Regions from separate parts of the Pseudarthrobacter sp. J1738 genome, predicted to be linked through region 2. Evidence: riboswitches for the same ligand, from Rfam matches in the RefSeq annotation. Region 2 holds a riboswitch; each other region holds the start of a gene.
The links. A riboswitch is a leader RNA that binds a small molecule or an ion and turns the genes downstream of it on or off. The one in region 2 is predicted to bind S-adenosylmethionine.
Positions count from the first base shown of each region.

Region 1: another riboswitch for S-adenosylmethionine. It lies ahead of ACQR35_RS06260 (hypothetical protein); the one in region 2 lies ahead of ACQR35_RS00425 (DUF1737 domain-containing protein).
Region 3: another riboswitch for S-adenosylmethionine. It lies ahead of ACQR35_RS07890 (bifunctional o-acetylhomoserine/o-acetylserine sulfhydrylase); the one in region 2 lies ahead of ACQR35_RS00425 (DUF1737 domain-containing protein).
Region 4: another riboswitch for S-adenosylmethionine. It lies ahead of ACQR35_RS05885 (aminotransferase class V-fold PLP-dependent enzyme); the one in region 2 lies ahead of ACQR35_RS00425 (DUF1737 domain-containing protein).

Region 1 covers NZ_JBNPEO010000003.1:75,456-79,661, reverse strand. Annotated here, with positions in the region: gene ACQR35_RS06265 (sodium:solute symporter) at 1-1,273, shown strand, start outside; SAM riboswitch class IV at 1,366-1,475, shown strand; gene ACQR35_RS06260 (hypothetical protein) at 1,488-1,862, shown strand; gene ACQR35_RS06255 (VIT1/CCC1 transporter family protein) at 1,975-3,105, shown strand; gene ACQR35_RS06250 (LOG family protein) at 3,134-4,206, opposite strand, start outside.
Region 2 covers NZ_JBNPEO010000001.1:85,961-90,166, reverse strand. Annotated here, with positions in the region: gene ACQR35_RS00435 (class I SAM-dependent methyltransferase) at 1-290, opposite strand, end outside; gene ACQR35_RS00430 (long-chain-fatty-acid--CoA ligase) at 446-2,017, shown strand; SAM riboswitch class IV at 2,096-2,209, shown strand; partial or broken gene ACQR35_RS00425 (DUF1737 domain-containing protein) at 2,224-2,451, shown strand; gene ACQR35_RS00420 (rhodanese-like domain-containing protein) at 2,451-2,858, shown strand; gene ACQR35_RS00415 (O-succinylhomoserine sulfhydrylase) at 2,862-4,067, shown strand; gene ACQR35_RS00410 (hypothetical protein) at 4,134-4,206, shown strand, end outside.
Region 3 covers NZ_JBNPEO010000004.1:26,137-30,342, forward strand. Annotated here, with positions in the region: gene ACQR35_RS07875 (histidine phosphatase family protein) at 1-355, opposite strand, end outside; gene ACQR35_RS07880 (CPBP family intramembrane glutamic endopeptidase) at 450-1,208, shown strand; gene ACQR35_RS07885 (VOC family protein) at 1,261-1,899, opposite strand; SAM riboswitch class IV at 2,052-2,168, shown strand; gene ACQR35_RS07890 (bifunctional o-acetylhomoserine/o-acetylserine sulfhydrylase) at 2,220-3,536, shown strand; gene metX (homoserine O-acetyltransferase MetX) at 3,559-4,206, shown strand, end outside.
Region 4 covers NZ_JBNPEO010000002.1:485,496-489,701, reverse strand. Annotated here, with positions in the region: gene ACQR35_RS05895 (Nramp family divalent metal transporter) at 1-354, opposite strand, end outside; gene ACQR35_RS05890 (class I SAM-dependent methyltransferase) at 485-1,240, opposite strand; gene ACQR35_RS05885 (aminotransferase class V-fold PLP-dependent enzyme) at 1,290-2,690, opposite strand; SAM riboswitch class IV at 2,722-2,836, opposite strand; gene hisN (histidinol-phosphatase) at 2,951-3,769, opposite strand; gene rsgA (ribosome small subunit-dependent GTPase A) at 3,835-4,206, opposite strand, start outside.

The sequences.
Region 1 (4,206 bases), on a different contig from region 2:
CGCCGGTGTTTTGCTGCTGAGCTTGCTCTTCGCTCCCACCATTCAGCGCCTCAAAATTTACACTGTTTCCCAAATGCTCAGCCTGCGTTACGGCCAGCGCGCCACGCAGACCTCTGGCATTGTGATGCTTGCCTACACCCTGATGCTCTGCGCAACTTCTACGGGCGCCTACGCCACCATTTTTGTGGTTCTCTTCGGCTGGGAACGTTGGCTGGCCATCGCCGTGGGCGGTGCCATTGTGCTGGTGTACTCGACTATCGGCGGTATGTGGTCCATTACCCTCGCTGACCAGGTTCAGTTCATCATCAAAACTGTGGGCATCTTCTTCCTGATGCTCCCGTTCACACTCAACGCGGCCGGCGGCCTAGACGGCATCCGCGAACGCGTTGACGCGAGCTTCTTCCAGATGGACGGCATCGGGGTCCAGACCATCATCACGTACTTTGTGGTCTACACCTTGGGCTTGTTGATCGGTCAGGACATTTGGCAGCGTGTGTTCACCGCCAAAACCCCTGCGGTTGCCCGTTGGGGCGGCGCCACTGCCGGTATCTACTGCATTCTCTACGGTGTGGCCGGCGCTTTGATCGGCTTGGCCGCCAAGGTAGCACTGCCCAATATTGACGTCAAGGCACTCGGCAAGGACGTTGTTTACGCCGAGGTTGCCACCAACATTTTGCCAATCGGGATCGGTGGTCTGGTCATGGCTGCCGCTGTTGCCGCCATGATGTCCACTGCGTCCGGTGCGCTCATTGCCGCAGCAACCGTGGCACGCGCCGATGTTGTTCCTTTTGTTGCCAGCTGGTTTGGGAAAACCGTCAACACCAATGACACCGAAAACCCGGAGCACGACGTCAAAGCCAACCGTTATTGGGTCCTTGCTTTGGGCATCATTGCCGTGCTGATTTCCATGGCCGCGCAGGATGTTGTGGTGGCTTTGACCATCGCTTACGACATCCTGGTGGGTGGCCTACTGGTGGCAATCCTGGGTGGTCTGGTGTGGAAGCGCGGTACCGGAATCGCCGCTGCATGGTCAATGGCTGTTGGCTCCGTCCTCACTCTGGCACTGCTGATTGCCTACTCCGCTGGCATCATCCCCAGCGAGGATGGCGTGTACGCCAACGATCCCATCTACTGGGGCCTTGGCGCGTCGCTGGTGGTTTATGTGGTTCTCTCACTCTTGACTAAGCCCACTGACGCAGCTGTTCGCGCCGCATGGGACAAGCGTGTATCAGGCGCAGTTGTGAAAGAAGAGATGCCGGTAGCAGTTCCTTAGACGCACCGAGCACGTAACAAAAGCACCTCCTGCGGCGGTGCCGGATTCACAAATTCTGGCACCGCCGCAGTGCGTTGTAAGCTGGTGCGCAGCTTCAAGACTTGTGGTGCCAAGCTCCGACTTACCACAGACCAACCCCATGTTCGCGGGTGGTTCGGATGAGGAAGCGGCCGCGGCCAGAAGGCCGGGGCAAGAGCAACGGAAGGATCCGGCCGTGTCAGCCGCCCCCACAGACCGCTATTCAGCCCCGCAGCAACCAGTTCAGTTTCAAGAACCAATTCAGTTTCAAGAACCAGTTCAGTTTCAGCAATCGCTTAAGTACGACGACGCCGCGGACACCGCGTCCCAGCCCACCACGGTGCCGGTCCTGCCAGCCGTGGATCTAAATTTGGGCACCGTCACCATCTGGCGCTCAAGTGGGTCTCAACGGTATTGGTGTGCCGAGCCGAAGGAGTTGGCCCGAGCACTGAACAATGCTGTGGCTCAACCGGGCTGGGATGAAGTGAACGCTGTGCTGACTGTCCGTGTAGCCGCCATAGGGCACCGCCGTGGGAAACCTCTGAGCTTCACTCTGAAAGCCACAAATTAAGGTCTACCGAAACTTTTTCGCAAGGAATACCGGCCCAAAATCCGAGCCAATAAACGGTACAGTGATGGCTGCGCAACGGGGCGCCACCTTTCATTGAACCCAGGAGCCCGAGTTGAATTCAACGCCGGAAGAGCAGTCCGGAACCCACCAGCAAGCAGTTACTGAAGCTACTTCTGCAGACATCAAACGCTGGCGGCAGTACCTCGCCGACGAGTGCGCCGAAGCGGCCGTATACCGCGATTTGGCCCAGCGCCGCGAAGGCGAAGAGCGCTCAATCTTGCTCGCTTTGGCCGAAGCTGAGGGCCGGCATGAGGCTCACTGGGAGCAGCTCTTGGGCGAGCATGCTGAGCAGAAGCGTGCCGCCTCGCTCAACAGCCAGCTCCTTGGATTCTTGGCCCGGAACTTTGGATCCGTGTTCGTTTTGGCTTTGGCCCAGCGCGCCGAGGGCCGCTCCCCCTACGCCACAGACCCGGCTGCTACCCCGGCCATGGCCGCCGACGAAGCCATTCACGAGGAGGTAGTTCGTGGTTTGGCAACCCGCGGCCGTAACCGCCTCTCCGGCACGTTCCGCGCGGCTGTATTTGGCGCCAATGACGGCCTGGTCAGCAATTTGTCCTTGGTGATGGGTATGGCCGCGACGGGTGTGAGCAGCCAAGTTGTCCTCTTTAGTGGTGTTGCCGGCCTGCTGGCAGGCGCTTTGTCCATGGGTGCTGGCGAATTTGTTTCAGTCCGTTCTCAGCGCGAATTGCTCGAAGCATCACGCCCTACCCAGATCACCCTCCATGCAGCACCCCAGCTGGATGTGGATCAGAACGAACTAGTGTTGGTTTACCGGGCCCGCGGAATGAGCCAAGAAGCGGCCGAGCACCGGGCCGCCGAGCGCTTGGGCATTTTGAGCTGCGACTGCGATCCCAGCTTGTCCTTGCAGCCGGAATTGCCTGAGCCTGAGGACGAACACGAGGCCGTGGGTACCGCATGGGGCGCTGCCACCTCAAGCTTCTGCTTCTTCGCTTCCGGTGCCATCATCCCGATTTTGCCGTTCATCTTTGGGATGGCCGGAATGCCGGCGCTGATCGTCGCCGCCGTTCTGGTGGGCTTGGCACTGTTGGTGACTGGCGCCGTCGTTGGTTTGCTCTCCGGTACCTCCCCACTCAGCCGGGCACTGCGCCAACTGGCGATTGGCCTCGGTGCTGCCGGGGCCACGTACGGTTTAGGTCTACTGTTTGGTGCCACGATCGGCTAGGAGACTTTCACTCTCCCTTTCCGTTGGGTTATTTGGAGCGTAAAAGTTCGACGGCGTCTGCCACAGTATCCACCAAGTGGACGTGCCGCTCCATCGGCTTTCCCGCAGCCAGAGAACTCAGCAGCTGCCACACCGGGACCTTGTTTTGCCAATACGTCCGGCCCACTAAAACCATGGGCCTGACGGTCTCTGGGGTGCCGTAATAGTTCTCGCAAGCATCCTGGAAAACCTCTTGAACCGTGCCGGCAGCACCAGGCAGAAACACAATGCCCCCGGTGCACAACTCGAGGAGGATTGCTTCGCGGATCGAGTTGGCGAAGTACTTGGCAATCCCGCTTGCGAACAGATTCGGCGGCTCATGACCGTAGAACCAGGTGGGAATTCCGAGGCTTGCTACGGGGCTTGGCACTGAGTTCACCACGTTTTGTGCAGCTCGCGCCCAGGCAGAAATTGAAGGACGAAAGCTCGGGACCTGCGCCAAGGACTTCAAAGCCGCCTGAAGGTCAGCGTCTGGCCCCGCACTCATCAACGCTCCGAGGTTCGCCGCTTCCATGGCGCCCGGCCCACCACCGGTAGCCACCAAAAAGCCCTCTTGAGCCAGTGACCGGCCCAATTCCGCAGCTTGTGCGTAGTCATCGCTCCCGCGTTGCGCGCTATGACCGCCCATCACACCGACCACCCCACGGCGAGTCTTGGTTTCAACGAATTCCTCGAGCGCATCACCAATGGCGTGATCGTGCAAGGCTGCTGCCAAGGTGGCATCCAAACTCCGCCTCTGCCCCACTCGCAGACTCCACTGGTACACCCGGGCGTCCAGGGTTTCCTCGTAAGGGTGTTCACTGACTCCGTTGTACAACTCCCCCGCTGTGTAGAGCGTGCCGCGGTATGGGTCAAAGTCGATCCCGCCGAGTTTGGGAAACAGCAGTGCTCCCCGTGAACGCAATGACTCATCCATCCCCGTGGCAAAACTGCAGCCTAAGAAAATGGCCCCCTGCGGGTTCAACCGTTTCAGCTCAGCCGATCGTTCTTGCAGGTCTAGGGACTGCACGTGCCAACCATGCATGGACCTAGCCCCAGCCGCCACTAGCTGGTCAAAGTGGG
Region 2 (4,206 bases):
GTGCCTAAACGCCACTCCACCGAGGCACCATTCGGCCGGGAAGTAGCCCGGTCCAGCATGGCAGCCGCCGGATCGATTCCGACGACGGTTCGCCCCGGAGCGCTCAGCGTGACGGTCAGGATTCCCGTCCCGCAGCCGAGGTCCGTAATTCTCTCGGCTTTCAGCTTTGCCGCCAACGACCGGAAGTAGTCGTGATCCGGGCCATCGGGGTTGTCGGCGTCGTAAATCGCTGCCAGCAATTCGTCGTTGTAGTCGTCGTAACCGGCAGGCTTCTGGACTTCTCGAGGCATGTACCCACCCTACCTGCGAGTAGCTATCGCCAAACCAACCGGCCCAAACCCCTTGCGCAGGCTTCACTTCTACTTCTAGTCTTGGCCCACCTGAGCAGAAGTTCCTCGCGGATTATTCTGCTCACCTCTCCCAGGATTGAATGAGGCCGAACAGCATGAACCAAGCAGCACAGCCGGGCAAAGACGCCTTCGGCACCATCTCCGTAGCGGCGATCTTGGCGGAATCTGCCAAGCGTTTCCCTCAAGACACAGCACTCGTCGTAGGGGACGAACACACCAGCTTCAGCGAACTATGGGATCAGACCCGTGCCTACGCCGGAGCGTTGCGGGCGCGCGGAATTGGCCCCGGTAGCCGCGTAGCGGTACTCATCCCTAACGTTGCCGACTTTGCCCGCTGTTACTACGCCATTCTGGCCCTGGGCGGCGTGGTTGTCCCGCTCCATGCCCTCCTTAAAGGCCACGAAATTGAGTACGTCCTCCAAGACAGCGGCGCTGAATTGTTGATCTGTGCCGCCCCGCTCTTGGGCGAAGGCGCCAAGGGTGCCCAAGCTGCCGGCGTCGAACTTTTGACGGTTCTGGTTCCGGAAGGCGGCGCCGAAGCGGCACGGGTCGAAGACGAATCCGCCGCTGCCGAACCCATCCCCAGCTACGTCCCGTGCGCCCCCGAAGACACCGCCACCATCCTGTACACCTCCGGCACCACGGGCAAACCCAAAGGCGCGCTCGGCAGCCACTTTGCCTTGGTAGAACAGGTCAACACCTTATTGACCAGCACCTTCGACGTCCGCCGCGGCGACGTGCTTTTCGGCGGCCTACCGCTCTTCCACACCTTCGGCCAGACCTGTGTGCTCAATGCCGGAATCCGCGCCGGAGCAACCATCGTGCTGCTGCCAAAGTTCACCGGAGCCGCCGCCCTAGAAGCCGTCAACCAGCACAAAATCAACGTCTTCTTCGGCGTCCCCACCATGTACATCGCCCTCCTGGAAGCAGCCAAAGAGAACCCAGAACGCCCCACGGCCTTGCGGTACTGCATCTCCGGCGGCGCCTCACTGCCCCTAGCCGTGATGGACCGATTCCGCGAGGTGTATGACTCCGAAATCTACGAAGGATACGGTCTCACCGAGACCTCCCCCGTGGCCAGCTTCAACCACGTTGGGGTCCCGCCGCGCCCCGGAACCGTGGGAACCGCAGTCTGGGGAGTTGACGTAGAGATCGCCCGCCCGGAAGTCACCGACTCGATCGAGCTACTGCCCACCGGCGAACTCGGTGAACTCGTGGTCCGCGGACACAACCTCTTCAAGGGCTACCTCAACCGCCCCGACGCCACCGCCGAGGCCGTGGTGGACGGCTGGTTCCGCACCGGCGACCTTGGCACCAAAGACGAAGAGGGATACCTGCGGATCCTGGACCGCAAAAAAGAAATGATCATCCGCAACGGCTACAACGTGTACCCGCGCGAAGTTGAAGAAGTGTTCAGCGCCCACCCGGACGTTGTGAGCGTGGCGGTTTACGGTGTGGACCACGAAGTTCACGGCCAAGAAATCGCCGCCGCCGTGGTCCTGACACCGGGCAGCACCATTACAAAAAAAGGCTTACTCGAGTACGGGTCAGAACGCCTTGCCGCGTACAAATACCCGCGCGTGATCAAAGTGATGGACGCGTTCCCCACCGGCCCCAGCGGCAAAATCCTCAAGCGCGAGCTCGTAGCGCAACACCGGCAGGAGTAGACGCCCCAAACCACAGCGTTACGCAACATAACGACGCCGGCGAGGTCCGGCGTCGTTATCGGTGCTATGTTTTTGCTGAGTAATGAGCACCGGTCCCAGGCCCTGACTGACCGGTCGGCAACCCTCCCTTCCGCGGCGGGGTGCCTCAGGTGAATACTCGGCAGGCCGGAACGCGGTCTGCAAGCGCGCAGAAAAGGAGTACCCGGATGTCTGAAATCCTCGCCGAATCCGTACCGGCAACCACCGAGCAAGCCCCCACAGAAAAACTGGCCTACCGTCTGATCACCGGCCCTGACACCCGCGAATTCTGCGAGCGGATCTCCGCGGCCCTTGCCGACGGTTACGAACTGCACGGCAGCCCGTCCGTCACTTTCAACGGCACCTCCGTGATCGCCGCCCAGGCAGTGGTTTTGAAGGAAGCACAGGGCCAGGCATGAGCTACGCTGGCGACCTCACACCCGCCCAGGCGTGGGAAAAACTGCTGGCCGGAGCCGTGCTGGTGGACGTTCGTACCGAGGCGGAATGGGCACACATCGGCATCCCGGAAACCAAGGAAACACCCAACGACGCCCTCTTTATCCAGTGGAACCTCGCCGGTGGCGTGCAGAACCCGGACTTTCTGGATGACTTGCGTGCACAAGCACCAAAGAACGACGACGCCGAACTGATTTTCTTGTGCCGTTCAGGTCAGCGGTCCATCGCCGCAGCCGAGGCAGCTACCGCTGCCGGCTTTAGGTCCTTCAACATACTGGAGGGCTTCGAAGGCGTTCCAGACGCTTATGGGGACCGGATAGTGAACGGCTGGAAGAACAGCGGGCTACCTACCAATTTGGGGCGCTGAATTATGACTTTTAACCCTGACGCCGAATCTTGGAGCCCCACCACCCAGGCGGTGCGTGGAGGTTTGGACCGGACTGGTTTCCAGGAAACTTCCGAGGCGCTGTTCCTGAACTCAGGATTCGTTTACGAGAGCGCGGCCGCAGCTGAGCGGGCGTTCACGGGCGAAGACGAACGCTTTGTGTATTCCCGCTATGGCAATCCCTCCGTGGCCACTTTCCAGGAGCGACTGCGGCTTCTAGAAGGCACCGAGGCATGTTTCGCCACGGCCTCCGGCATGTCTGCTGTGTTCACCGCACTCGGTGCACTGTTGGCCGCCGGGGACCGAGTAGTAGCTTCGCGCTCACTCTTTGGCTCTTGTTTTGTGATCTTGAATGAAATCCTTCCCCGCTGGGGCGTTGAAACAGTATTCGTTGACGGCCCAGATTCGGATCAGTGGAGGGAAGCCCTCTCAGTCCCCACACAAGCAGTCTTTTTTGAATCCCCGTCCAACCCCATGCAAGAAATTGTGGACATTGCCGCGGTTTCACAACTTGCCCACGCGGCGGGGGCCAAAGTTGTGGCGGACAACGTTTTTGCCACGCCTTTACTCCAGCGCTGCGGAGACTTGGGCGCTGACGTCATTGTCTACTCAGGCACCAAGCACATCGACGGTCAAGGACGTGTGATGGGTGGCGCCATTCTGGGCACCAAAGAATTTATTGACGGCCCGGTCAGGAACCTGATGAGGCACACCGGCCCGGCGCTATCCTCCTTCAACGCCTGGGTACTGACCAAGGGGCTGGAGACCATGGATTTGCGGGTCACTCGCTCGTCCTCCACAGCGCTTCGCCTTGCCGAGTGGCTTGAACAGCAGCCGGGTGTGAGCTGGGTGAAGTACCCGCTTTTGAAGTCCCACCCGCAGTACGATCTGGCCGTCAAGCAGATGAAGGCTGGCGGCACGGTGCTGACTTTTGAACTGGCTGAAACTGACGGGCGAACGGCCAAGGAAGCGGCCTTCGCCCTACTGGACGGGCTGCGGATTGTGGATATTTCCAACAACCTGGGCGACTCCAAATCACTCATCACGCATCCGGCCACCACCACTCACCGGGCCATGGGCCCCGAGGGGCGTGCGGCGATTGGATTGAGCGACGGCGTGGTGCGGCTTTCCGTGGGACTCGAAGACCCTGAGGACCTCATCGCCGACTTCGATCGGGCGCTCGCTGCCTAAGGTTCCTTTGTGACGGCCACCTAGCGCGACTTTGGTGTACATTGACTCCACTGTTGAGTGGGGGAAATGATGCGATTCAGGTCCAAAGTTGCGCTGGGATGGTCTGTTGCTGCGATCACTGCCGTGGCGCTTTCTGCGT
Region 3 (4,206 bases), on a different contig from region 2:
AGAAGAAGTGTCCGTAGGCGTTGCGAAGTTCTTTTTGGTCTGCAATATCCCCGGCGATCTGGAAATTAGCCCAGTCTTGTTCGCGCAGCCTGGGCTCTTCAATCACTCGCTCCGCCAAAGAACCGAGGTTGAGGGCTTCCAGTGTTTGGTAGGCACGCAAGTAGGGCGAGACGTAAACACAGACTGGCTGCCCATCTAATTGACGCCGGATTTTCTCGCCGGCTTCTTTGGCTTGTTGTACGCCTAGCTCGGTCAGTGGGATGCGGTAATCCGGCACCCTGTTATAGATGGTGGTGTCCACATTGGCCGCCGATTGACCGTGACGGACCATAATGATTTGCTGTGGAGCGCTCATAGTCCCCAAGCATATCCACGTGGACGGGCAACTCAGAGTTGGTTCACAGGAAAGTTGGAGCATCACCATGGGTTATTCACGGCAAGATAGTGAAATGCTTACCCCTGCGCGCAAAAGACTGCGGCTTGAAATCCTGATTGTGCTTGGGCTTTCGTTGGGGCAATCAGCGGTCTATTCGGTAGTGCAGTTGGCTGACAAGATGAGCCAAGGCCCGCTGAGTCAGTCGACGTCTACACTCAATGCCTCGAGGAATAACCGCGAGTTCTTTGACGCTCTATACCAACTTTTGGACATTGGTTTCTCGCTGGTGCCGGTGTTGTTGGTGATCTACTTTTTAGCAGGGGAGGGGCCGGGTGCCTTAGCTCGGCTTGGGCTAAAGCGAGGTTCTCTGGGCTCGCTGGTCAAAGACGTATTGACTGGTCTGGTCTTGGCCGCGGTGTTGGGTGCCGGAACTCTGGCACTGTACGCCGCTGGCCGAGCAGCTGGAATTACGACGGCGATTATCCCCTCCGCCTTGGACGCTCACTGGTGGACGGTGCCGGTTTTGATCCTCTCCGCGGTGCGCCACTCAATTCTCGAAGAAGTTATTGTAGTGGGCTATTTGTTGGCCCGCTGGGAGAAATTGGGCTGGCGGGTTCCGGCAGCCATCATTGTTAGCTCGCTGTTGCGCGGTAGCTACCACCTGTATCAAGGGTTCGGACCGTTTATTGGCAACGTGGTGATGGGTTTGCTCTTCGCGTGGTTGTACTCGCGTCAGCGCAGATTGGTTCCGCTCTTGGTGGCGCACGCGCTCCTGGATATTGCTGCCTTTGTAGGTTTCAGCCTCTTTGGCAAAGCAATCGGCCTAGGCTAACGCGGAACGCTAACTCAGGCCGATCGATTTTATGCTTGCAGAAGTGTGAAGCCTAGATGGTGACAGCTCCGTTGGGAGTGTTGAAGGTGACGGACATAATGCCAGGTGTGCCGTGCGGTGCTACCCACTCAACGGCTACATCTTCTAGAGGCTGTTCTACTGGCTCACCCAACCATTCGGTAACGCGCTCAGCTGAGCCCGCGATAGTCAGTTTGGACATCGCGATTTCGCTGTTGTAGACGTTGGAAGGGTGCAGTTGCGGGTCACCCTCCCACTTGAGCATGTAGGGGACCTGCGGGTCTGCAATCAGACCGAGGATGCCAATCTGGTGCCACATCAATTCGCGGCCGTCAGGGAATTTGCGGTTGCCCGGGACTGCTGCTCTGCCAAGTCGCTGTTCAAAGGGGGAGAGGTCCTCGACTTCCACACACCATCCCATCCAGCCACCGCCGGCAGCGGAACGGGCGCGCACAGCTTGTCCAAACGGGGCTTTGTCCGAAGCGGGGTGGTCTAGGACCTCCACCACTTCAAGATAGGTGTGCCCAGAGAGGGGAATGATCATGTTACGAGTACCGAAGCGGGGATGCACTCCGCCACGGACTGCATCTACACCTAAGGCGGCGGAGATTCGTTCGGTAGTGGCCGTGAGGCCGTCGGTTTCACAAGCGTAAGAGACGTGATCCATGCGCATGCCATTCATCTTGGCACTTTGTGATGGAGGTCTCAGCTAAGGCTCACCTAAGCGTTATGGGATGTCCCTACATTCTGTGTGGTCGCAGTCATCTTCGTCATATTTGTCACACGCACTGGAGACTGCAGCTCGCGGGGCCTACTCTATAAAAAGGTCATGAGTGCCAGCGCTAAACCCCGGTTTGCTGGCCGGCAACCCTCTTCTAGCGGTGGGGTGCCCCGGGTGAAGACCAGGTTTCGCGGCAACGGGTCGCGGAGCAAGCGCGGTCCGTTCGCCTCAGTCTCGGCTAGAGGTCTCGGTCCTTAACCTGAGGAACGAACATGTCGAATTCATGGTCCTTTGAAACCCGTCAGATCCATGTTGGTCAGGAACCAGATGTCGCTACCGGCGCCCGGGCACTGCCGATTTATCAGACAACTTCTTTTGTTTTTCCTAGTGCCGAGAGTGCAGCCAATCGTTTCTCGTTGAGCGAGCTAGCCCCCATCTACACCCGCATTGGTAACCCCACGCAGGATGCGGTTGAGCAGCGAATCGCTAGCTTGGAAGGCGGCATTGGGGCGCTCCTTCTGAGCTCGGGCCAGGCTGCTGCAACTTTGGCAATCCTCAACGTTGCCGAGGCTGGCGATCACATTGTGGCGAGCCCCAGCCTCTACGGCGGAACGTACAATTTGCTGGCGCACACACTCAAAAAGTTCGGTGTGGAGGCCACCTTTGTGAAGGACCCGGACAATCTTGACCAGTGGCGTGCGGCTGTCAAACCGAACACCAAATTATTCTTCGGTGAGGTAGTTTCTAACCCGCGCCAAGATGTACTGGACCTTGAAGGTATCTCCGCTTTGGCACATGAGATCGGCGTTCCGCTGATTGTGGACAACACTCTGGCCACCCCCTACCTGATTCGTCCCATCGAATGGGGAGCAGACGTCGTCGTTCATTCGGCAACCAAATATTTGGGTGGCCACGGCAGCGCAATTGCTGGTGTGATTGTGGATTCGGGAAAGTTTGATTTCGCTGCTTATCCGGACCGTTTCCCTAATTTCAACACCCCAGACCCCAGCTACAACGGGCTGGTTTATGCACGGGATCTTGGCAAGGATGGCGCCCTCGGGGCCAACCTATCCTTCATCCTTAAAGCTCGAGTTCAACTCTTGCGGGACCTCGGCGCAGCAGTGTCACCATTCAACGCATTCCTCATTGCTCAGGGACTTGAAACGCTGAGCTTGCGCGTGGAACGCCACGTGGAGAACGCGGTCAAAACGGCCCAATGGCTTGAGGCTCGCGACGATGTAGTCTCTGTGGCTTACGCCGGTCTCGAGTCCAGCCCGTGGTTTGCCCGCGGTCGCAAATACGGCCCTCGTGGAACAGGTGCAGTGGTCTCGTTCGAATTGCCCGGTGGTGTTGAGGCTGGAAAGCGATTTGTGGACGCTTTAGAACTGCACTCGCATGTTGCCAACATCGGCGACGTCCGCTCCTTGGTGATTCATCCCGCCTCCACCACTCACAGCCAGCTCACACCGGAACAGCAAGCGGTTGCCGGTGTAACACCCGGTCTGGTCCGACTCTCCGTGGGAATCGAGCACATCGATGACATTCTTGCCGACCTCGACGCCGGCTTCCGCGCTGCCAAAGGCAACTAGCCAAGAACGGAGGTTGCCTTCAATGACTCTTATTGCTCCGGCTCCCGAACGTACGGCTCCCTTGCCTCCCCGCGACGGCTTTGTGGCTCGGCACAGTGTTGGTGCGATTGAACTCGAAGCTGGAGGTTACCTTCCTGAGGTCACACTGGCTTACGAAACATGGGGCGCGCTCAACGCTGACGCCTCCAATGCTGTTCTGATCGAGCACGCACTGACCGGGAGCACTCATGTTGCCCGTGGTGAGAGCAACGAATCAGGTTGGTGGGATGACCTGGTTGGTCCAGGGGCGCCGGTGGACACTAACAAGTATTTTGTGGTGGCCATCAACGTCCTGGGTGGTTGTTACGGAACCACTGGGCCGTCATCGGTGGCCGATGATGGTGCTCCTTGGGGTTCTCGGTTCCCCTTTGTCACGCTGCGAGACGCAGCAGTGGTTGAAGCGCGGTTAGCCGATGCCCTCGGGATTCGCCGCTGGCATACAGTCGCTGGTGGGTCTATGGGCGGGGCACGGGCGCTGGAGTGGGCAACAAGTTTCCCGGAGCGCGTGGAGCGTTGTGTGGTTATTGCCTGCGGCGCTGCAAGCACCGCGGAGCAGATCGCCTTTGCGCAGGCGCAAACCTTGGCAATTCGTCAGGATCCAGCGTTCGACGACGGCAATTACTATGCGGGA
Region 4 (4,206 bases), on a different contig from region 2:
ACCAACAACTTCGGCGATATCGGTAGCGGCGGCAACGAGTTCCGCTTGGAGCCAGTAGGCGCGCCGAGCCGTTTGCGGAAGGCGTTCGCCGAGCAGTTCGGGTAGCGACTTCCCGGTCACAATTCCAAGTTTCGCTGATTGGTATTGGATCAGCATCGCCATCACATTTGCCGCGACGAGGACCCACACCAGTAGGTAGCCGTACTTTGCGCCAGCAGTGAGGTTAGCCGCCACATTCCCAGGATCTACATACGCGATGGCCGCAACGAATGCCGGGCCCAAAAGGCCCAGGAGGGCACGGCGAGAAACGCGATGCGTCTGTACCGAGATAGTGGTGGGGGATGGCTGACTCATGGTGAATGTTCCTTGTAGTCGCCATCGTCATCGAGGGCGAGCGCACACTAGTTCGATGTTCCTTAATAAAATATTTAGGTACACCGAAACTTTAGCTGGGCAGAGATAAGAAGGCAATGCCCAGTGCCGCTCAGAGCTTGAGTGTTCGCCAAGCGTGGCAGCGGTACGGCAAGTGCACTGAATCTGTGGGCGAGTACCCCAAGTGCTCATATAGATACCAGTGAAGGTTGTGCAGCATTCGCTCACGAGACTTGTCATTGGCAGAGAGATAAAAACTGCGCGATTTCGCCAGCTCGATGATGCCCACGGGCGTCAGCGGATCCGCCCAATGAATGGTGAGAGATTCGAGGGCCGCGAATTCAGATCCGACGGCGGGCCGAAAGTCGGGTTTTAGAACATCACCAGCATGCATAATCCGTGAGAGGCGATGAACCCAGGGGATGGTGGTGTCCAGTTGATTCCACACCAGCCCTAACACCCCACCCGGAGTCAGAATCCGGGCAACCTCTTCGCTCGCAAGGTGCGGGTCAACCCAGTGCCACGCTTGGGCAACAGTGACTACTTGGAATGTCTGGGCGGACAGGCCAGTGGATTCTGCAGTGCCCAGATGGGACGACACCGTGGGCAGGGCCAGCCTCAACTGCACCAGCATGTCATCGGAAGGATCCACGGCGCTGACTTCGAGTCCAAGCTCCACTAAGCGGGCAGTGAATTTACCCGTCCCGGCGCCCAAGTCTGCAGCCCGCCGTGCGCCCTCAGGCACAAGCCACTGAGCAATCTCAAGCGGGTACCCAGGGCGCACCTCGTTGTAGTGTTCGGCACCATCTTCGAAGGCCTTGCCGAGCTCACGGCGACGTTCGTGGTGGATTTTGGGACCGCCAATCACGCGTGGCTATCCTTCCAAGAAGTGGGGCGAGTTTTATACCGCTTCCACTTTAGACCGAGCAGGGTGCTGCACCGGCTGTTCCCGGAGTATTCGGCGCCCAATCGGGGTAGTTGCGGGAATCGTTGGCAGGAACCCAACGACCAGCGTCGATCACGTAGTCCCACCCCAAGCCGCTACTGCGAAGTTCGGTCACAGCCTTGATAAGCCGTTCTGCGTCCTCAAGGCGGGATCCAACGCCGAAGCTGGCCCGCAATGATCCAGCTGGCAGCCCAAGCCGCTTCAACAAGGGGTGAGCGCAGAACTTACCGTCACGAATCCCAATTCCGTGCTCTGCAGATAAGTAAGCGGCCACCAGTCCGGCGTCGTAACCTTCTACCGAAAAGTTCACTACACCAATGGTGTCCAGATGATCCTGAGGGAAGATCTTGTGAACCTTCACCCCGCTAATGGAGCTCAAGCCCTCAACAAGGTGGTCACGGATGGCCGCTTCGTGACCGATCCACTGTGATTCGTCGAGACTGGCCAAAATTTGGGTGGCCCGGGCCAAGGTTGCTGCACCCAAAACGTTGGGCGAGCCAGCTTCATGGCGAGCCGGACCGGTAGTCCACGTCACCGAATCCAGCCGAGCTTCCTTGACGGCACCGCCACCGGCAAGAAGCGGGGTGCCTTCATCGAGCCAGTCGCTGCGTCCCACCAGCACTCCTGCGCCGAACGGTGCATACAGTTTGTGGCCGGAGAACGCGAGATAGTCAACGTCCAGTTCCGAAATATTGATTCGGCGGTGCGGAGCTAATTGAGCAGCATCCACAACAATCCGTGCACCATGCTGGTGAGCGAGTGTGGCTAGTCGCTGTAGCGGCAGAACTTCGCCGGTGACATTTGAAGCGCCCGTGACTGCCAGCAAGGAAATCCCGCCGTTAGCGAGTTCAGCATCCAGGGCCCGGACAGTCGCCTCAATCGTTGACTCCGCCACTACGCTGCGGTGTGGCAACCGTTGCCAAGGGAGCAGATTGGCGTGGTGCTCAATATCCAAGTAGAGAACTTCGCCGAGTGGACTGCCATGAACGCTTGGTAGGGAGCCGGCTAAGACGTTGAGTGAATCGGTGGTGTTCCGGGTGAAAATCACCGTGTCATCAGGACGGCCGCCCACAAAGTCACGCACAATGTTCCGAGCATTTTCGTACACCGAGGTGCTGATCTGCGAGGCATAGCCAGCGCCTCGGTGGACGCTGGCGTAATAGGGGAGGATCTCATTCAAGTAGGCGGAAACCACGCTCAGCGCCGGAGCGGAAGCTCCGTAGTCCAAGTTGGCGTAGCGGACACCACCACCTTGGATCAGTGGGGCAACAATTTCGGCACCGGTGACTGCAGCAAGCGGGCGAACTGCAGAAACAGCCTGCTGAGCAGAGTATTCGGCAGTGAAGGCGGGGGACAGGCGAGCAAGAGACATGTGTGACCTCATCGGAGAGGAACCCCTGAGGGGTTCGCGCTTGCCAGCAACGGTTCATTGCCAGCCAGGTCGTCACCCGGGGCACCCCACCGCGATAGGAGGGTTGCCGACCAGCAAACCGGGGTTTAGCGCTGGCACTCGTGACCTGCCAAAAACACTAAGGTACCCATCCCGGCGAGCTCAAGCCACCGGGAAATGTTACGTGTTGTGTGAAGCGTATTTTCACGCCCGCTTTGCCTGAGCCGCAGTTCTTCGAGGTGCTAGTTACTCAAGAGGTCGTCCAACTCGGGATTCAAACGGTGCAGAACCTCGGAGTGAAGAATCGAGTTGGTCGCCAAGGCGTTGCCGCCAAAGGGGCCATCAGCGCCATCGAGCGAGGTAAAACGCCCACCGGCCTCAGTAACAATCGGAACCAAAGCGGCCATGTCATAGAGGTTCAATTCCGGCTCGCAGGCAATGTCCACTGCACCTTCGGCGACCATGCAATAGGACCAAAAATCTCCGTAGGCCCGGGTGCGCCATACGTCTTCAGTCAACGCTAGGAACTCGTCGAGATTTCCGCGTTCCTTCCACCCACTCAGGCTCGAGTAAGACATCGAAGCGTCGGAGAGCTCTGTGACATTAGAAACCCGCAAACGAGTTGCGGAAGCCAAGGAACGGCCCATATAGGCGCCCATTCCCTGAGCTGCCCACCAGCGTTTGCCCAGTGCCGGCGCGCTCACCACCCCAACAACCGGCTCACCCTCGTCAACAAGGGCAATCAGTGTTGCCCACACGGGAACACCGCGAATGAAGTTCTTAGTACCGTCGATCGGGTCAATAATCCAGCGTCGTGCCCCATGACCTGAGCTGCCAAACTCTTCACCCAGCACAGCGTCGCGCGGGCGGGAACGGGAGAGTTGGCCGCGAATGGATTCTTCGGCAGCCTTGTCAGCGTCCGTCACGGGCGTCATGTCCGGCTTGGTCTCAACATTGAGGTCCTGCGCTTTGAAGCGGGCCATGGTCTGGGCGTCTACAGAGTCAGCAAGAACGTGGGCCAGGCGTAGGTCATCGTTGTAGCTTTGTGGCGCAAGAGTCATGTTTCCACGCTACCGGTAAATCCGCCCGAGGGTTGGGAGGTGGGAGCTCTGGAGCGAAGTAACGCCTAGTTGACGGTGCCCAATTCCTTGCCCTCGCGGGCTTCTTGGCGGGGGTCTGTACCCAATAGCCGGCGGAAGGACAGTAGGCGCTCAGCACCGGCCGCTCCGGCATGTCCCTCAGCAACCCACGGGTCAAGACCACAATTTACAGCCGAGGTGTTGTGTTTACAGCCACGTTCGCAAGAATCGGTACCCGGCTCGAGGTCAGGGAAAGCGCGGATGATCCGGTCAGGGTCAACCAAAGCCAAACCAAAGGAGCGGATGCCGGGGGTGTCGATAATCCAACTTCCCGCTGGCGAATCAGTAAGCCTGAGTGCCAGGGCCGAACTGGAAGTATGGCGGCCGCGACCAGTAACAGCATTTACCCCGCCGGTGGC